3 regions of the Leuconostoc lactis genome follow, and region 1 is predicted to be linked to each of the others. Evidence: a T-box and tRNA genes for the amino acid it is inferred to sense, from the RefSeq annotation. Region 1 holds a T-box; the other regions hold tRNA genes.
What was found. A T-box is a leader RNA that pairs with one kind of tRNA and senses whether it is charged. The one in region 1 lies ahead of thrS (threonine--tRNA ligase), so its partner is inferred to be a tRNA-Thr.
Positions count from the first base shown of each region.

Region 2: it has a tRNA-Thr gene. The T-box ahead of thrS (threonine--tRNA ligase) is inferred to sense a tRNA for this amino acid. The anticodon was not compared.
Region 3: it has a tRNA-Thr gene. The T-box ahead of thrS (threonine--tRNA ligase) is inferred to sense a tRNA for this amino acid. The anticodon was not compared.

Region 1 is NZ_CP042420.1:1,079,880-1,084,758, forward strand. Features, by position in the region: gene FGL80_RS05465 (YebC/PmpR family DNA-binding transcriptional regulator) at 1-96, shown strand, start outside; gene FGL80_RS05470 (flavodoxin) at 124-576, opposite strand; gene larD (D/L-lactic acid transporter LarD) at 841-1,560, shown strand; gene FGL80_RS09230 (hypothetical protein) at 1,649-1,771, shown strand; T-box leader at 1,808-2,013, shown strand; gene thrS (threonine--tRNA ligase) at 2,103-4,067, shown strand; gene FGL80_RS05485 (amino acid permease) at 4,163-4,879, shown strand, end outside.
Region 2 is NZ_CP042420.1:713,254-718,132, reverse strand. Features, by position in the region: gene FGL80_RS03645 (hypothetical protein) at 1-62, opposite strand, end outside; gene rlmD (23S rRNA (uracil(1939)-C(5))-methyltransferase RlmD) at 330-1,823, shown strand; gene FGL80_RS03635 (DUF1129 domain-containing protein) at 1,872-2,708, opposite strand; gene FGL80_RS03630 (PadR family transcriptional regulator) at 2,686-3,042, opposite strand; tRNA gene FGL80_RS03625 (tRNA-Thr) at 3,167-3,239, opposite strand; tRNA gene FGL80_RS03620 (tRNA-Leu) at 3,305-3,386, opposite strand; gene FGL80_RS03615 (DUF6508 domain-containing protein) at 3,437-3,823, opposite strand; gene FGL80_RS03610 (AI-2E family transporter) at 3,869-4,879, opposite strand, start outside.
Region 3 is NZ_CP042420.1:290,678-295,556, forward strand. Features, by position in the region: gene FGL80_RS01385 (APC family permease) at 1-954, opposite strand, end outside; gene FGL80_RS01390 (MFS transporter) at 1,246-2,427, shown strand; tRNA gene FGL80_RS01395 (tRNA-Thr) at 2,506-2,578, opposite strand; tRNA gene FGL80_RS01400 (tRNA-Asn) at 2,607-2,679, opposite strand; tRNA gene FGL80_RS01405 (tRNA-Asn) at 2,807-2,879, opposite strand; gene lysS (lysine--tRNA ligase) at 2,963-4,444, opposite strand; gene hslO (Hsp33 family molecular chaperone HslO) at 4,561-4,879, opposite strand, start outside.

The sequences.
Region 1 (4,879 bases):
GAAATTTCGGATGAAGATCGTGAAAAGCTAGACAAGCTTGTCGATGAATTAGAAGAAAACGAAGATGTTTTGGCGGTTTACACCACTGCTGACTAAAAAAGAACCTCATTAAGAGGTTCTTTTTTAGTGTTGTGCTTTGGCAGTGGCGATCAATTGCTGTACAAACGCTGTCAAGGCAGCCGTATCAGTTTCGTCTGGGCGTAGATTAACCTTAACGCCTTCAGCGCCTTTAATGGCCTGTGTTTTGGCAAATTGCGCTTCAAATTTTGGCACAGCAACACAGTAATCTGACAAATAGTAGGTGTCGCCTGAACCCGCGACACCATAAACAACGTGGTCTAAGGTGGCGTCGGCCAAATCTTCAAAGAAATCTAAGCCTTCATCCGGCAGTGAGCCTTGATCATAGGTGTAGGGCACCACGACAGCAATATCAACGTCTTCAAATTCGTCAACTTCTGTTTGTGAGATTTCCGTTTTCTTAACGGCGATATTTGCAGCTTCAAACGCTGCGACGACGATGTCTGCGACCTCTTCGTTATTACCGGTAATTGTTGCGTATACGACGTGTGCCTGCATGAGTGTGTTTGTGATGGGGCGGTTAAACAGAACTGTTTGACCGTGTCGCCATATCCTCCATTTTATTGTTAGTCTTTATTATAAAGGAGCAGACGCTAAAATTACAGTTGGAGTTCGTGAATAAAAACACGCAATGTGACAATTTGTTGACAAAACACTAAAATGACTTTACACGTTAAAGGCAAGGCCTTAAGATTAGGAATGGAAATTTAATAAAAAAACCGCGACTTCTTGATAGATTTGCGACCGCTTAGGAGATTACAAATGATACACCAGTTGTTGGCTGAATTTATGGGCACAGCGCTCATGATCATCTTCGGTGTCGGCGTACACGCTGACGATGTCTTGAATCGGACGAAGTACCATGGGTCCGGACACATTTTTGCAATCACAACGTGGGGATTTGGCATTAGCATTGTGCTTTTCGTCTTTGGTGATGTCTTTATCAACCCAGCGATGGCCATGGTGCAATTAGTGCTTGGTCGAATTGACTTTTGGTACTTCTTGGCCGTGAGTGTGGTTGAAATATTGGGTGCTTTGGTAGGTTCCTTAATTGTGTACGTGATGTACGCGGATCAATTTAAGTTATCTGAAAAAGATATTGATCCGGTCATTGTGCGCAACATTTTCTCAACAGCACCGGCAATTCGTAATTTACCACGCAACTTCTTCGTTGAAGCATTTGCGACATTTATCTTTATGACAAGTATTTTGGCCATTTCAGCGCGGGCTGGGGATGTGCCTGGTATGGTACCGTTGGCTGTTGGTTTCCTTGTCTGGGCAATTGGTATGGGTCTTGGTGGTACCACTGGCTTTGCCATGAACTTGGCACGTGATATGGGACCAAGATTAGCTTATGCGATTATCCCTTGGAAAAATCGCACAACGGCTGATTTCAAGTACGGTATCCTTGTACCAGGTATTGCACCATTTGTTGGGGCAATTTTTGCAGCACTATTTTCAAAATACTATTTAGGCCTCTAATCGGCCTTTTTTTATTGGCATGGGTCACTTGTAATTTAGGGTGGCTTCGCTATAATTGAGATACGCTATGAATAAAGAGGAAAAAATCATGACATTAACAGAATCACAATATAATGCTTTGAAAGTGGCTTTTGATAACGGTATTTTAGATCATGACGCCCAAGCAAAAGAAGCACTGGCTATTTTACTTGATGCCGTAGCGCCACAATAATTGTTGCAAAAATAACAAAATGGTGCTAAACTAACTTCAATAACGTTGATAAGGACAACTCAAGTGTTAGCAAGCGAATAGAGAACTCATGGTTGGTGGAAATGAGTGGCTTGTGCAGGCGAGACTACCTTTGAGTGATAGTGAGTAAAGTCTGAAAGCTGTCCGGGTGACACCGTTAACTGTCATTTGAGTGGCACATTTTGTGCTGAACTTGGGTGGTACCACGGTAAAACGTCCCTTTGAGTCGCAATGGCTCAAGGGGACGTTTTTGTTTTTTAAATGTTATCAACGTTTGTCGAAGCACAAACGTCAGTGAAAGGAAATAACGATTATGTCAGAAATTAAGCTTACTTTTCCCGATGGTGCAGTGAAGGAATTCCCAGCAGGCACAACACCATTGGTTGTCGCTGAAAGTATTTCTAAGTCTTTGGCTAAGAAGTCAGTTTCAGCTAAGTTGGACGGTGCTTATGTGGGTATGCATGATGTTATTCCCGCATCTGGTGATTTTCAATTAATTACAACGGCTGATGATGAAGCGTTGGATTTGTTGCGTCATTCTGCTTCACACTTATTGGCACAAGCTTTAAAGCGCTTGCCAAAGTTTGCTAACATGCACTTTGGTGTGGGACCATTTATTGAAAATGGTTTCTATTACGACACAGATAACGGTGCCGGTAACCAAGTGACGGTTGAAGATTTTGCTGAAATCGAAGCCATGATGCACAAGATTGCTAAAGAAGACTTACCAATTGTGTCACGCGAAGTGTCACGTGACGAAGCGTTGGCGATGTTTGCGGATGATCCTTATAAGGTTGAATTGATTTCAGATTTGCCTGAAGATGCGACAATCACAATTGCTGTCCAAGGCGATCATGTTGAATTGGATAAGGGTGGTTTGGTGCCATCAACAGGTTGGTTGAAGCACTTTAAGTTGACATCAGTAGCTGGTGCTTACTGGCGTGGTAAGTCATCTAACCCAATGATGCAACGTGTTTATGGGATTGCGGAATGGAAGCAAGCCGACGTTGAAGCAGAATTGCAACGTCGTGAAGAAGCTAAAGAACGTGACCACCGGACGATTGGTCGTGACATGGACTTGTTCTTTACGAGTCAAGAAGTGGGTTCAGGTTTGCCAGTTTGGTTACCAAATGGGGCAACGATTCGTCGTCAAGTTGAACGCTACATCACCGACAAAGAATTGGCCAATGGTTACCAACACGTGTATACGCCCGTTTTGTCTAACTTGAACTTGTATAAGACATCTGGTCACTGGGATCACTACCGTGAAGATATGTTCCCACCAATGGACATGGGCGATGGCGAATTCCTTGAATTGCGCCCAATGAACTGCCCATCACACATCATGGTCTTCAAGCACAAGCCACGTTCATATCGTGAATTGCCAATCCGGATTGCGGAATTGGGTATGATGCACCGTTATGAAAAGTCAGGTGCGTTGACTGGTTTGTCACGTGTGCGTGAAATGACATTGAACGATGGTCACACATTCGTTGAACCAGAAAAGTTGGAAGAAGAATTCAAGTCAATTTTGACGATGATGATGGAAGTTTACCGTGACTTCAACATCACGGATTACCGTTTCCGTTTGTCATATCGTGATCCTAAAAATACAGAAAAGTATTTTGATGATGATGAGATGTGGGAAAAGTCACAAGCGCAATTGAAGCGTGCTATGGACGACCTTGGTTTGGATTATTACGAAGCCGAAGGTGAAGCAGCCTTTTATGGGCCAAAGCTTGATGTGCAAACAAAGACAGCTTTGGGTAATGAAGAAACAATGTCAACGATTCAATTGGACTTCTTGCTACCAGAACGCTTTAACTTGACTTATATTGGCGCCGATGGGCAAGATAACCATCGCCCAGTGATGTTGCACCGTGGTATTGTCGGTACGATGGAACGTTTCACAGCTTACTTGATTGAAATGTATAAGGGTGCTTTCCCAACTTGGTTGGCGCCATTACAAGTACAAATCATTCCGGTCAACTTGGGTGCGCACGGTGCGTATGCTGAACAAATCAAAAAGCAACTCCAAGACGCTGGTCTACGTGCCAATGTGGAAACAAAAGATGCCAAGATGGGTTACTTGATTCGTGAAGCACAAACGAATAAGATTCCATATACACTGGTTTTGGGTGATTCTGAAGTTGAAGGTCAAACTGTCACAGTACGTAAGTACGGTGAAGAGAAGACAACAACGATGCCAATTGCCGATTTCCAAGCTGAAATTTTGGCAGATGTTGCTAATTATTCACGCAATACTAAAACAAATTAAGCTAAAGCACCTGACGGGTTGCACGTCAGGTGCTTTGCTATTTATGCTGCATCGATCAGATGCTGAAAGTTCACAAAGGAGAAGTTATTGATATCATGTCTGAGACAGTTGGAGACAGACGGCAGTCTACAAAACGTGGCCTCACAAATCGTCACGTACAGTTAATCGCCATTGGTGGTACCATTGGGACGGGTTTGTTTATGGGGGCTGGGCGTTCCATTAATTACGCTGGGCCAGCCATCTTATGTGTTTACTTAATCATTGGTTTATTTATGTTTGTGGTGATGCGCGCGATTGGCGAACTGCTTTATGCCGATCCAAAGCAGCACACCTTTATTACCTTCATTACGCGATACATTGATAACCGTGCGGGCTTTTTCGCCCGTTGGTCGTATTGGTTAACGGTTGTGTTTATGGGGATGGCCGAATTAACGGCCGTGGCCCAATATATCCAATTTTGGTTCCCGAATTTGCCGAGTTGGTTCATTCAAATTGTCATGTTAATTGTCCTCACATTAGTGAATTTGGTGGCGGTTGCGTTATATGGTGAAACTGAGTTTTGGTTTGCCATGATTAAAATCGTGGCCATATTAGCCTTGATTGTGACCGGTATCATCATGGCGGTCACTGGCTTCAAAACACCAGTCGGTGACGTGACTTTCAATAATGTGTTCCAACATTTCTCACTATTTCCAAACGGGTTTAGGCATTTTATTGATGCCTTCCAGATGGTCATGTTTGCGTTTGTGGGGATGGAATTTATTGGGATGACAGTTGCTGAAACGAAAAATCCTCGTAAAGTTTTGCCAAAA
Region 2 (4,879 bases), 370 kb from region 1:
TTCGCTACCCGATAAATCGTGAGCGAATTATCATCTAAATACGCCTTAATATCAAATTTCATGATCGTTTGCTCCAACTAATTTATCTATTTTGTCTGACCGCGCACATGAATGTGGTGACGATCAGTAAAGCTTATGCTCCCCTTCATTTTCCCCCATCTCCTTTACGATTATCATTATACCACTTTTGTATTATAACGCAAGTGTAAAACACTCACTTTTGTAAATTATTTTATCAGCCCAGAGCTGTTATACTGAATAGGTAACAACGTCACCATGGCATTGCATTGCAGAAAGGACATGTGCGTGAGCTCACGCACATCATCAATATGACAGAAAATACAAACAAAAAACGGGCTTATGCACAAAAAGCACGGCCAACAACCGGCAAAAAGCCCTATTACGGCAAAAAATTTGATCCCCGTCGACAAGATCGTCGCCAAGCAACTGGTGATGGGGTCGACGTGCGCATTGGTCAAAATTTCCCACTAACAATTAAGCGTTTAGGGATTAACGGCGAAGGTATCGGCTACTTCAAGCGTAAAATCGTTTTCGTCCCTGGGGTTTTACCTGATGAAGTCGCAGTCGTTAAGGTAACCGATGTCCAACCCAAATACATCGCAGCTAAAGTGCTCAAAATCCGTGAAAAGTCCCCTAATCGGGTAACCCCACGCGATGAATACGCAGATGAAGTCGGTGGCTTTGAACTAGAACACATGACTTATCCAGCACAATTAGCCTTCAAAAAAGACGTGATTGCCCAAGCCCTGGAAAAGTTCCAACCACGCGGCTGGACTGATTATGACTTACGCGATACCATTGGTATGGCAAACCCCTATGAGTATCGCAACAAAGCGCAATTCCCTGTGCGAAAAATTGGCGATAAGCTGAGCGTGGGGATGTATAAGCGCAGCAGTCATGATTTGGTTGATTTGCCTGTTGTGCACACGCAAGATCCAGCAACCATGAAAGTGTTGCGGACAGTACGTGATTTGCTTGATAAATTATCCGTTTCCATTTATAACGAAGATAAAAATCGCGGGACTGTCAAAACCATTGTCGCGCGTGCGTCACATACAACCGGTGAAGTCCAATTAACATTTGTCACAAACACTGACGGCTTCCCCGGTGATGCCGCTTTAATTGAAGCCATTAACCAAGCACTCCCCGAGGTCACGGGTATTTTCCAAAACTTTAATCCTGGCCGAACAAGCATTGTTTGGGGTGAGGAAACCATCAAATTATGGGGTAAAGATTACATCGAAGAAACGATTATGGGCAAGACTTTTCAGTTGTCACCCCGTGCCTTCATGCAATTAAACTACACCCAAATGACCGTTGTTTATAACGAGGCCCTTGCCGCACTTGATTTGACTCATGCAGATAAACTCGTGGATGCTTATGCTGGTGTTGGCACAATTGGGCTGAGTTTGGCAGATAAGGTCGGTGAAGTACGCGGTATGGAAATCATTCCAGAAGCCGTTGATGATGCCAACATTAACGCTGAAATCAATCACATCACTAATGCCAAATATGAAATTGGTACGGCAGAAGAACTCTTTCCAAAATGGCAAGCAGAAGGTTGGATCGCTGATGCCCTCGTGGTGGATCCACCACGCACTGGTTTAGATACCGCCTTGCGTCGTGAAATTCTACGGACCAAGCCAGAAAAGTTTGTGTATATTTCTTGCAACGCGTCAACCTTAGCACGAGATTTAGTTGATCTCACCCAAGCTTATCAAGTTGAATACATTCAAAGTATCGATATGTTCCCGCAAACTGCCCGTTGGGAAGGCGTCGTGAAGTTAACACGCCGTGATTAAAACATAAAAACAGCCAAACCATTAATGGTTTGGCTGTTTTTAGTTTTATCATTCTGATTTCTTCATTCTTTTCACTGCAAAGTAACTCATTAAATAAAAGACAATCATCACAATAACCATTAACCCAGCGTACAGATACCGACCAGATTTAATACGAAGCAACGCATCAAAGTGCGGTATTCTTGCAATAATACCCATAATACCAAAGGCCAACGCTACAATCACAAAAGGCGTCCACATCTGTTTATCTGTCAGTCGCAGATAAACAATTCCGCCTATTAACCAACCTAACAAAATAACACCAATCCCCCAAATACCATCAAGAGATATTCTGACCGGAGTTTTCACCAAAATAGTGATTAAAGATAGCGGCGCTAAAGCAATAATGGCTATCAGACACCAAATCAGCCATTGCATCACCTTATGCAAGCGCCACGTCGATACACGATATATCGTTACCGCAAGGTACTTAAAAAGTATTATAACCATTAGTAAGGCATACAATCCAGCAATTAACATGGCCCCCACATCAGTTGGTTTACCAGTTGTCGTCAATGTTGGAAAGATGGTAATGCCCATATAACTCCCGACAACTATCAGCGCGAGTTTAACCACCGCCCAAAAACTTCTGGGTACTTCTGCCAAAAATGCATCCGCTACCTCTTTTGGCTCTTTTCCGAAATAATCAACTGCAGATAGGCCATCTTTTTGGGCAGCAAGAATATCTTGTAGTACATCAAGTAAGAAGGATTCAATCTGCGCCTCATCACGCGAGACACTTTGAAAGCGCAAATAAAGTAGCAAATCATTATAGTATGCTTTATTTTCTTCATTTAAACGTTGCCGCAATTGGTTATTTTCTTCAATCATTTGATTCGTGTTCATTTTTTCTCCCCCCATCAATCATGCGATTAACGACATTTGCTAAGATATCCCACTCCAAAAGAAATGCCTGCTTTTCAGCTTCCCCAGCTGGTGTCACATAGTAATACTTACGGTCTGGACCTTCTTGCGACGGTTGCATTTTCCCCATAATTAATCCACGCCTTTCCATTGCAGCTAATAGTGGATAAATTGTCCCTTTTGGAATATCTTCTAGGCCGTAGTCATTCATTTGCTTACTAATGCCATAGCCATAATCAGGTTTTCGTGACAAAATAATGAGCATCATCCCTTGTAGAATGCCTTTCAACATTTGACTCGACCTATTTTGCTTCATGTGAATACGACCTTTAGAACTATATTGTTTAACATACTAGTAGTATATAATATTTTTACTATATTGTAAAACATACTAGCGAACAAAATAAAAAGCAGTGATTTAAAATCACTGCTTTTCTTGATGCCGACTAGCGGATTCGAACCGTTGACCCCCTCATTACTAGTGAGATGCTCTACCAACTGAGCTAAGTCGGCAACGCCAAGTACTCAAGTATACCTAAGTTATACTAGATACCCCAGAGAACAAATTGTTCTCTTAGTACGGGTGACAGGAATCGAACCTGCACGCCTTGCGGCACTGGAACCTAAATCCAGCGCGTCTGCCAGTTCCGCCACACCCGCATTTAGTTGCTTAGACAACTATATTAGTTTACTTTAAAATCTAACATTCGTCAAGACTTTATTTCACTTTTTTGCTTTAACTGATAGGCCCGTGTCATGAGATCAAGTAAAATCCCATTTTCCACTAAAACCTGCCACATTCCTGGCGTGTATTTTTCCCCGCGAATGATTGCTGACAACACGGCACGTACTAAATCATAGTCTTCTGACGTGGCGGCAATCTCTGCAACAACAGCCTCTGGCACACCTTCATGAAAACCATGTTGTCGCAATGTGCGGTCAAAATTACGATCATATTCCGCTGACTTAAAGTAACTTTGCGCGAGTGCCAAAATATCAACTGAATAGGCTGGATATGGGCCAGATGGCCAGGGAATTGGTTGGCCTTTAGCTGATGCCAATACGGCAATATTTTTTTCAAAGTCAAATGCTTGCATAACTGAACCCCCTACTAGATTAAACTCACTATCTAGTATAGCACATTACTTACTTTTTGTCAGTATAAACAACTCAGCAGCAAACTGTACCACAACGCGTAAGATGGCATAAACTGGCACAATCAAAATCATACCAACAATGCCCCACAAGTTACCTGCAACCATCAATAAAATCATAATCGTTAACGGATAAATCGCCAAACTTTTACCAATCACATTTGGATAAATGAAGTTCCCATCCAATTGTTGCACAATCGTCATGACAATCAACACCAACACCACTTGTTTCCAAGATTGTGTGCTGGCAATAATGAGGGCTGGCACCACACCAATCCACGGTCCAAGGTAAGGCACAATATTCGTAATGCCGGCAACAATTCCGAGCAACCAAGCATAAGGTTGTCCAATTAAGAGATAACCAATGGCCATTGAGGCACCAACGAAGCCCATTTCAATTGCTTGTCCGGAAATATATTTTTCAATCGTCGTATCCATCTTTGTGGTGAGTTCTGAAATTGTTTCCGCGTGCCGTGCAGGAAATAGTTTTTGAATGGCGGGCACCAAGCGATTCCCATCGCTTAACATATAAAATAAAATGACTGGAATCGTGACCAAATTGATCGTGACCGTTGTGACCGTTGAAGCAACAGTGCCGAGCGTCCCAGCAGTTACCGTCAAAAACGAACCGGCGTATTTGCCCACCGCTGTTTTAACTTGTTCCACATCAACTGACAAGTGAAGCGCATCAAACCATTCACTCTTCACGACTTCTGTCGCGATGCGTTGCGCATCATTCACAAAGCTTGGCAAAGCGTTCACTAAATTCGTTATTTCTTGAATTAATGTTGGCACCAACACAACTAGCGCCCCGACAATCATGGCTAAAAATCCCAAAAATGTGATGACGACAGCTACTTGATGTGGCATCACTTTACCACGGATTTTTATTTTTTGAATCAGTGAGACCAGTGGCTTTAAAATATAATACAGAAAACCAGCGACCACCAAAGGTGCAAAGACCGTCGAAATGAAAACCTGAATCGGGCGCATCAAAAA
Region 3 (4,879 bases), 790 kb from region 1:
AAAGGGCAGACTGTTTTCCAAAGCCATCGCGTAGGGCAAACGCATACCCGTCATCGTGAAGCCGTTCAACGTCCCATAAATTGAAATCAAAATTCCGATGGTAATTAATTTCCCACCAAAGCCACCAAAAATGACTTGGGCCGCATCCATTGCCGTATTTTCGTTGCCTTGAATGTCTTGGAATGGCAAGGCATGCAAGAACGCATAGTTCACCAACAAATAGATAATCATAATCCCAAACAAACCACCCGCAATCGCCCGTGGCAAGTCGCGTGAGGGATGCTTCATTTCACCGGCAATGTTACCGACGTGAATCCAACCATCATAGGCATACATCGTAGCCAACAAACCACCACCCAAAGCAGCGGCCCAACCGCCAACTTCATGTCCTGGTGTCACGGGGAACAACGACACATCGACGCCCCCTGGCTGCAACAACCCAAAGATAATAATTAAGGCCAATGGAATGAGCTTACAGAACAAAGTCACCGCTTGGAACTGGCCGGCCACCTTTGAACCAAGCATGTTAATTAGCGCAACTGAGACCAGTGCGGCAACGCCTGACGGAATAATTGCGCCCGCGCCCAAATGCAACAGATTGGCTACCTGTGTCCCAAAGATGACCCCTTTAGCCGCAATACTCGCTGGGAAATAAATAATGATTTGCGCCCAACCGAGCAAATAACTCGCTAACTTACCGTATGCGCGTTCGATATAAACAAGCATCCCACCGGTCTGTGGCAAGGCCGCTGCCAATTCAGCGCCAGTCAAACCAGCCGCTAAACTAATCAAGCCACCAAGCAACCAGACAAATAACGACATGCTGGTTGAACCCGTGGCTGATGCCACACTTGAGGCTTTGTAAAATACGCCGGCGCCAATCACTGTGCCCATCACAGTTGAGATTGCCGGTATTAATGTCATGGTGCGATTAAGTTTTTGATCCGTCGCCATGTTTATTCCCCTGTTTCACTCTAAAAATAGCATTACATCTTTTTATCATACCAGTTTAAGAATGACAAACCCATAACATTTTTAAATATTTAAACGTTTTTAAACAACCCAAAGGCTCGTGACCACTGTCATAGTTTGACAACCGCCCCACCAATTGATAAGGTAAAGACAATAGGTTGATGATAGGCCACGGTCTGCGTCAACACCGCATCGTTAGCAAAGTTTGGACGTCTAGCTCATGACGTCCACTTTTTTATACAGATGCTAGGACGACATCAGAAAAGGTGGTTTATGACAAGCATTCAAAAACGTGCACTTTATTTACTCGTGGGTTCGCAATTACTGATTATGTTAGGAATCGGCTTGGTCATTCCAGTTGAACCTTATATTAAAACAGAGATGGGCCTCACGGCAATGGATATGGGGATTATGGCGGCCTTATTTGCCGCTGTGCAATTTATCGCCTCGCCCATTATTGGGCGGTTATCTGATAAGTTTGCCCGTATCCCCATCATTGCGGCTGGCCTGTTGCTTTTCGCCATCTCGGAAGCTGTTTTTGCCATCGGTATTGGGCAATCACTCTGGTATCTAAATTTTGCCCGTGTGCTCGGTGGTTTAGCCGCTGCCTTATCGATGCCATCCATTACCGCGTTAGCCGCTGATATGACCACTCTGAAAAATCGTGCTCGCGTGATTGGTTGGTTATCCGCTTCTTTTAGTGGCGGGATTATTTTGGGGCCCGGCATTGGTGGTGTATTAGCCAATATCGACCTTACCTTCCCCTTTTATGGGTCTGCTGTGATGGGCCTGCTCGCCTTCATTGTCTTCATCTGCTTCATGCCAGCTGAATCACAACTACGGTTACATGAAGACCCAACAAAGCCCGATGCTGAGATCACAACCCCAGCGCCTAACTTTTGGTCGGTGGCTTTAGTGATGTTGCTCCTGATGATTTTAGTGGCTTCCTTTGGTCTGGCAGCCTTTGATAATATGTTCTCACTTTATTTCCATGATGTTCGTGGCTTTGATTTAGCGGAAATTGCATGGTTCTTAATCGTCAATGGTGTCATGTCGCTGATCTTCCAAGTCGTCTTCTTTGATGCGTTAGTCCGCCACCTCGGTGAATTACGCGTGATTCGGTTAAGTTTCATCGCTGGTTTTGTCGCCATTATTTGGATTTTATTTGCCCAAAGCAAATGGGAAGTCTTTATCGCTACCTTAATTGTCTTTGTTGGCTTTGACGTCTTACGACCTGCTATTACCACGCTGCTGTCTCACGTTAACGAAGCGCAACAAGGCTTAATTAACGGTCTTAATATGTCTTTGACGAGTATTGGTAACATTGTCGGCCCGATTCTGGGTGGTGCCTTACTTGATATCGACGGTAGTTTACCGTATGCCTTTGTGGCCGTTATTTTAGCCATTTCCAGCGTGTTAACCTTAACCGTTCGATTTAAACCTAAAACCGTCTAACCAGTTGATAGTCAACTGGTTTTTTTGCGACAAAAAAAGCATGATCACTTGGATAACAGTGATCATGCTTTGACGGGATGCCGACGAGAGGATTCGAACCTCCGACCCCAGGTTTACGATACCCGTGCTCTACCAACTGAGCTACATCGGCAAGTGGATAACCTAAAGGTTATCCGATACTCCGACTGCCGGGCTCGAACCGGCGACAACCTGATTAACAGTCAGGTGCTCTACCAACTGAGCTAAGTCGGAATAATTGCTTAACACAACTATTTAATTATGCCAGCTTTGCCATATTTTGTCAACACTTTTTGACGAAAAAATGCGCTAAAAAATGACACAAAAAAAGCAAACCCTCTAAGGTTTGCTTCTCATAAAACTCCGACTGCCGGGCTCGAACCGGCGACAACCTGATTAACAGTCAGGTGCTCTACCAACTGAGCTAAGTCGGAATAATTGCTTAACACAACTTAATTATTATATCGAATAATCTATCGTTATGTCAAGCCTTTTTATCATTTAAATTGAAAATATTTTAACGCATTGTTGGGAACAACAAAACATCACGAATCGTATCGGAGTCTGTTAGCAACATCACTAAACGATCAATTCCGATGCCCAAACCACCTGTTGGTGGCATACCGTATTCCAAAGCTTCGATGAAGTCTTCATCAATGTTTTCGGCTTCATCATTACCGTTTTCGCGTTCTGCCACTTGGGCTTCAAAACGCGCACGTTGGTCGATTGGATCGTTCAATTCTGTAAAGGCGTTACCATATTCGCTACCCATAATGAATAATTCAAAACGGTCCGTAAAGCGTGGGTCTTCCGCATTACGCTTGGCCAATGGTGACACTTCAACTGGGTGACCATAGACAAATGTTGGTTGTACCAACGTGTCTTCAACGAATTCTTCAAAGAACGCGTTGATAATGTGGCCAACACCCCAATACTTTTCGTACTTCACGTGATGTTCGTCAGCCAACTTTTGGGCGTCTTCAACAGACATGTCTTGCCAGAAATCAACCCCTGTTTGTTCCTTGATTAAGTCAACCATGTGCTTGCGGGCAAACTTTGAGCCAAGATCAATTTCTGTCCCTTGGTAAGTAACCTTCAAGTCATCGGAAACAACAGCGGCCGCTGCCTTGAAAATACCTTCCGTTTCATCCATCACGTCGGTAAAGTCCATGTACGCCGCATAAGTTTCCATTGTTGTAAACTCAGGGTTGTGCTTAGGATCCATGCCTTCGTTACGGAAGATACGGCCGATTTCATACACACGTTCATAACCACCAACAACCAAACGCTTCAAGTACAATTCGGTGGCAATACGCATGTACATATCAATGTTGAGCGCGTTGTGGTGCGTGATAAATGGCCGTGCAGCAGCACCACCAGCTTCAGTTTGCAAAATTGGTGTTTCTACTTCCATGAAGTCTTGTGAATCCATGTAAGCGCGAATAGCTGAAATAATCTTTGACCGCAATTGGAACTTCTTGAATGAGTCTTCATTGGCAATCAAATCCAAATAGCGCTTGCGGTAACGTGTTTCCACATCGGCAATACCATGGAACTTATCTGGCATTGGACGCAAAGCCTTCGTCAAATGTGTTAATTCAGTCACCAAAACCGTTAATTCACCGGCTTCAGTCTTCATCATGATCCCCTTAACACCAAGGAAATCACCAAGATCTGCCCGCTTAATGATTGGGTAGTTATCGCCCAAATCGTCACGCTTAGCATAAATTTGAATCTTACCAGAAACATCACGCAAGTCGGCAAAGATGATCTTACCAGCGCCACGCTTAGCAATCATACGACCAGCAATCACAACTTCATGTGGTTCAGCTTCTAATTCTTCTAATGTACTGTTATCGTACAAGTCATGCAATTCTTGCGCCTTTGCTGTGCGTTCAAATCGCTTACCAAATGGATCCAAATGTAAATCGTCAACAAGCGTTGCCAACTTCTGGCGACGGGCCAACATTTGATCGTTGAGGGCTTTTTCTTCTGCCATATGTTTAGAGTGCTCAAAGTGAGCACGTTTCCTCCATTATATTCTGATGATACTCACCAGTTGTCAAAGTTTTTACTAATATTAACTATACCAAAAATTAGAGACAACCTCAAAGGTTAGTCACGATTATTCTGGTTGATTTCATCGACAATTTCACGTAATTCATCAGCTGTGAAGAAGTAACGCTTACCTGAGAACTTACCCACAATTTCCGCGCCGCCATCTTCATCAATCATGGCTTGAACTTCTTCAGCTGGCAACGTTGTCAACATCTCACGATAGGCTGCCTTCGTTGGTTCTGCTGCCAGACCAACCCCAGCCACTTGCAAGACGTCAACTTCGCCCTTGCCAAAAATTTCTTCTAACATTTCAAGCGGTGTGTAGCCTTCAACCAACATCTCAGTCAACGGCTTCATGACCTTGAGCGCTGCTTCT